2 regions of the Sporosarcina sp. Y838 genome follow, and region 2 is predicted to be linked to the other one. Evidence: riboswitches for the same ligand, from Rfam matches in the RefSeq annotation. Region 2 holds a riboswitch; the other holds the start of a gene.

Region 1 (2,416 bases), on a different contig from region 2:
TCTGACTGAATGCTACGGTGAAATGAAAGACGGTTTGGTGCACTTTCAAGTCAAATGGGATTTAAAAACCAAAATTGAAGTATGAATCGAAGATGCCCCGGAATTGGGTGCATCTTCTTTTAATTCTACTTTACTTTCTATCTAAACCGAATTGCTCATGAAGTGTTGCAACTGCTTTCTCCATATCCGATTCAGGAATGACTACGGAGACTTTGATTTCAGAAGTGCTCACCATTTTCACGGGAACGGTTGCGTTCCTCAGCGTGTCGAACATTTGCGCAGCAACTCCCGGATTCGATACCATTCCACTGCCCACGATTGAAACTTTCGCCAGTCCTACTTCAAAATCTGCCCGACTGTAACCGAGCGATTCTTTTTCGGTCTCCAAAACATTTATCGCTTCTGCGAAATCCTCTTTTTTGATGGAAAATGACACAGACGGCTGTACGCCTTCCATAATTGTCTGAACAATGATGTCGACGTTTACATGTTGTTTCGCGAGTGCAGTGAAAATATTAGCAAGTGAGCCATTATAAGGTACTTCATACATCACTGTAATCCGTACAATTTCTCTCTCAAAAGCGATGCCACGTACAATTAAATTGTTTTCCAAATCGATTTCCTCCTTGATAACTGTTCCTACTCCGTCCATATGAGCCGGTCTTACCCGAAGCGGCATTTGATGATTTTTTGCAAACTCAACTGCTCTTGGATGAAGCACACCCGCACCAAGGTTAGCGATTTCCAACATTTCATCGTAAGATATTTCCTCAAGTTTCGTCGCTTGTTCGATCAATCTTGGGTCCGTCGTAAATACCCCTTCGACGTCCGTGTAAATATCACAACTAGCTGCATCGAGTGCAATCGCAATTGCGACGGCACTCGTATCGGAACCACCGCGACCAAGTGTTGTCAACTCACCGTTATTATCAATTCCTTGGAAACCAGTGATTACTGCAACCGCGCCTGATTCTAGTGCGGTTTGAATTTTGTCAGCATTAACTTGTTCAATCCTTGCATTACCATGAACAGCCTCTGTCGTTACCCCTGCTTGCCAACCTGTGTATGACCGTGCTTCTAACCCTTGTGCAGTAATCGCCATTGCAAGTAAAGACGCTGTTACTTGTTCTCCTGTTACAAGAAGCATATCCAATTCGCGCCGTCCTGCTTTGGGATTAATCTCCATTGCCAACCTTAATAGTTCATCTGTTGTTTTACCCATCGCAGAGACAATGACAGCCACTTGGTTTCCACGATTAACCTCATTTTTAACAAGTGTTGCAGCCCGTGCAATTCTCTCTGGATTTGCAACTGATGTCCCTCCGAATTTCATTACAATACGTCCCATGATTTTTCCTCCATTTTCCCCTGAATGCAAAAACGGCCCTCAAAAGTATGAGAGCCGGTCTGATTGGAGCTATCCCCGAAGAGACGCCCCATCCAGATAGCCCTCCAGGTATTTCCATACCTGACAAATCTCCACTTATTCAATGGAAATCCAGCATGACAATCGTGACAGACGATTCATCCGCTTCGGCGAATACCCCTTTCAATCCCTTTCATTAGGCTGCCGCCTTCCGTGGATCTACTATTGGTTACCGCACCTCTATCTTCACTACATATAAATGTATTAGTGAAAAAATTCATTGGTTTCACCTTACCATATTACTTTTTTTCCCGCAATGCCATCTCGCGAAAATGCGCTTCAACTGATTTTGCTACACCTACAGGTAGTCCTGCTTCTTGCAATTGTTCAATCGTAGCTTCGCGAATCTTTTCTACGGATTCAAAATGCCTTAACAGCATCGTTTTCCGTTTTTGCCCAACTCCCGGCAATCCATCCAGTGCTGACGTCAATGAATTCGTTTCGCGGCGTTGTCTGTGGAACGTGATTGCAAATCGATGCACTTCATCCTGGATTCTTTGCAATAAGTAAAATCCTTCACTCGACCTCTTAAGTGGTATCATTTCAACCGGGTTACCATAAAGGAGTTGTGCTGTTTGGTGCTTCTCATCTTTTGCAAGTCCCGCAATGGGAATGGATAAATTCAACTCATCCTCAATGATTTCCCTAACAGACTCCATATGACCTTTACCCCCATCAACAACAATAAGGTCTGGTAATGGCAAATCATCTTTCAACACACGAATATAACGTCTCCGTACAACTTCACGCATTGCACCATAATCGTCGTGCGCTGCCGCGGTCATCGTTTTATATTTTCTGTAATCTTTTCGATTCGGTTTCCCGTCAACAAATGAAACCATTGCAGAAACTGCATCAGCGCCATACATATGTGAATTATCAAATGCTTCAATACGTAAAGGAACTGTGATGTTCATCGCTTTGCCAAGTTCCTCACATGCACCGATTGTCCGCATTTCCTGACGTTCAATGAGATGGAACTTTTCTGAC
Region 2 (2,416 bases):
AGTCACCAGAAGAACCAGGAAAACCAGGAAAAAAAAGCGTAGACTATTACCTATTTTGGTACCTACATTTTTTATAGCAGTTTTCTTGTTTTTTTATGTAGTCAATATGAGGCTTACTCCAATATATGTCCAATATGCAGAAGTACAGACGCAAAGAATAGCCTCACATGTTATTAGTAAGGCCATCAATTCAAGGGTTGCTACTGTGCTCGACGTCAATGATATCATCGTGGATATTCCCAATGAATCTACGGGTGTTGTTACATGGAAGTTTAACACGGAAGTGATTAACAGAGTGTTGGCTGAAACCCAAACGCTTGTCGAGTCCCATTTACAACAAGCTTCGGAGGGAAATCTTGATATATTACCCCCACAGAATGAAATCAAATTCGATCCCGATGCAATGGAAACTCAAGGAGGAGTCGTCTTCTTCGTTCCTATCGGTCAAGCGACGAATATTCCATTGCTAGGAAACTTGGGTCCTAAGATTCCAATTCGTTTCCATGTCATTGGTGATGTCAGTGCGACAATCGATACGGAAATTCTTCCTTTTGGTATAAACAGTGCCTACGTTGAAGTGAATATATTATTAACAGTCAATGTCCAGATTATAGTTCCGCTTGCAACTGAAAAAAGTGTTATTAATCAAAAAATTCCGGTAGCCATGGGGCTTATTCAAGGTAAGGTGCCTCAAATCTACAATAATGGAACCGATAATGCTCCTTCGGTTGAAGTTCCATTAAGCACTGAATATGAGTGAAGAAGAATACTTGAAAATGCTGCGGATAACTGATAGGCTATTAGAGGATTAGAAATATCGATTGGGTAGAGGCTGCATTGCTTATTAGTCACACACGCGAGATTGACACCGATGACCGTGTGCAAAAGGAAGCTTTGCCGAAGCGTGGTAAGATCGTCGAGATCTATCAGGCTGGGGTTGTTCCGAATAGGGATAACACTGTCATACGTCTTAAGAACATGTATGATGAGCTACAAGTCGTGAGTTAGATAAGCTGTATTATTTATCCAACAAACGAAACGTAGATAAAGCCGGCTCCAATTACACTCGAGAAGTGTAATTAGCAGTCGGTTTTTTGTATTCCCCCTTGAAAGGGCCTCGACCCGACAAAATGGAGGAATAGAAAATGATTGGAACTTGGGTATCAATATTACCACCACTAATCGCCATTATTATGGTGTTTGCAACAAAAAGGGTGCTGTTATCGCTAGGTGCTGGAATCGTCTCAGGTGCTTTGCTAGCGGCGTCATTCGCTCCTGTAGAAACGCTGAGCATATTATGGCAATCCATTAAAGCGACATTTTGGGATGGTGGACTAAATACAGCGAATATTTACATTGTTCTATTTATCCTGCTCTTAGGTGTTATCACTGCTTTCGTTAGCTTGTCTGGAGGTAGCAGAGCATTTGCAGAATGGGCAGTACGCCATATTAAAACAAAACGTGGGGCAAAATTGCTCACGGTATCACTCGGTCTTGCTATTTTTGTGGATGATTATTTCAATGCATTGGCAGTGGGACAAATCGCGCGTCCGATTACGGATCAGCACAGGGTTTCAAGAGCGAAATTGGCTTATTTCATCGACTCGACTTCAGCACCGATTTGTGTCATTTCACCAATTTCAAGCTGGGGTGCCTTTTTAATCGGACAACTCGCCCTTATATTTGGCGGTGCAGCAGCAATCAGTTATTCGCCATTATCCGCGTTCGTAATGATGGCACCCATGAATTTTTACGTTATCGCAACACTCGCAATGGTATTCTTCCTTGCATGGACCAATTTCGATCTATTCGATATGAAGAAACATGAACAACTTGCAACTGAAACAGGCCAATTATTTGACCCTGACAAAGAAATTCCGGGTCAATTGAAAGAGGAATTTCCTGTACATACGCATGGCCGCGTACGAGATCTTGTGGCGCCGATTGTCACACTCGTTATAGTAACATTTGCGGCGATGTTTGTGTCTGGCTATCTAATCGGAGGATCGATGAATATCTTCTCGATCTTTGAAAGTACGGATGTCGCACTTTCATTGTTGGCGGGTGGAATTATAGCTACCCTAGTTGCGGCAGCGTTATATATGCAGCAGATGAAAAATAATGAAACGGCGAGCTTTTCGCTTATGGGCAGTGCGTTTATAAATGGAATGAATTCTATGATGCCGCCTGTTTTAATCCTTATTTTTGCTTGGTCACTATCGTTCTTAATCGGAACACTTGAAACGGGTCTATTCTTATCTGACCTTGTAATGAAATCAAATATACCGGTTTCATTCTTGCCTGTTATTATGTTCATACTTGCTTGCATTATGGCTTTTTCAACCGGAAGTTCTTGGGGGTCGTTCGGTATTCTTCTGCCGATTGCGGGAACAATCATGATTGAAGCGGCACCGGA

Evidence for each region. Region 2 has a riboswitch for lysine ahead of AC1TO4_RS14160 (Na+/H+ antiporter NhaC family protein). Riboswitches for the same ligand answer to the same signal wherever they lie in the genome.
Region 1: linked by a shared signal. The riboswitch ahead of AC1TO4_RS08480 (aspartate kinase) and the one ahead of AC1TO4_RS14160 (Na+/H+ antiporter NhaC family protein) in region 2 are both predicted to bind lysine.

The regions. Positions count from the first base shown of each region.
Region 1 is NZ_JBXCJD010000005.1:32,367-34,782, forward strand. Features, by position in the region: gene AC1TO4_RS08475 (YslB family protein) at 1-85, shown strand, start outside; gene AC1TO4_RS08480 (aspartate kinase) at 131-1,348, opposite strand; lysine riboswitch at 1,438-1,617, opposite strand; gene uvrC (excinuclease ABC subunit UvrC) at 1,666-2,416, opposite strand, start outside.
Region 2 is NZ_JBXCJD010000012.1:42,240-44,655, reverse strand. Features, by position in the region: gene yunB (sporulation protein YunB) at 1-760, shown strand, start outside; lysine riboswitch at 819-1,001, shown strand; gene AC1TO4_RS14160 (Na+/H+ antiporter NhaC family protein) at 1,146-2,416, shown strand, end outside.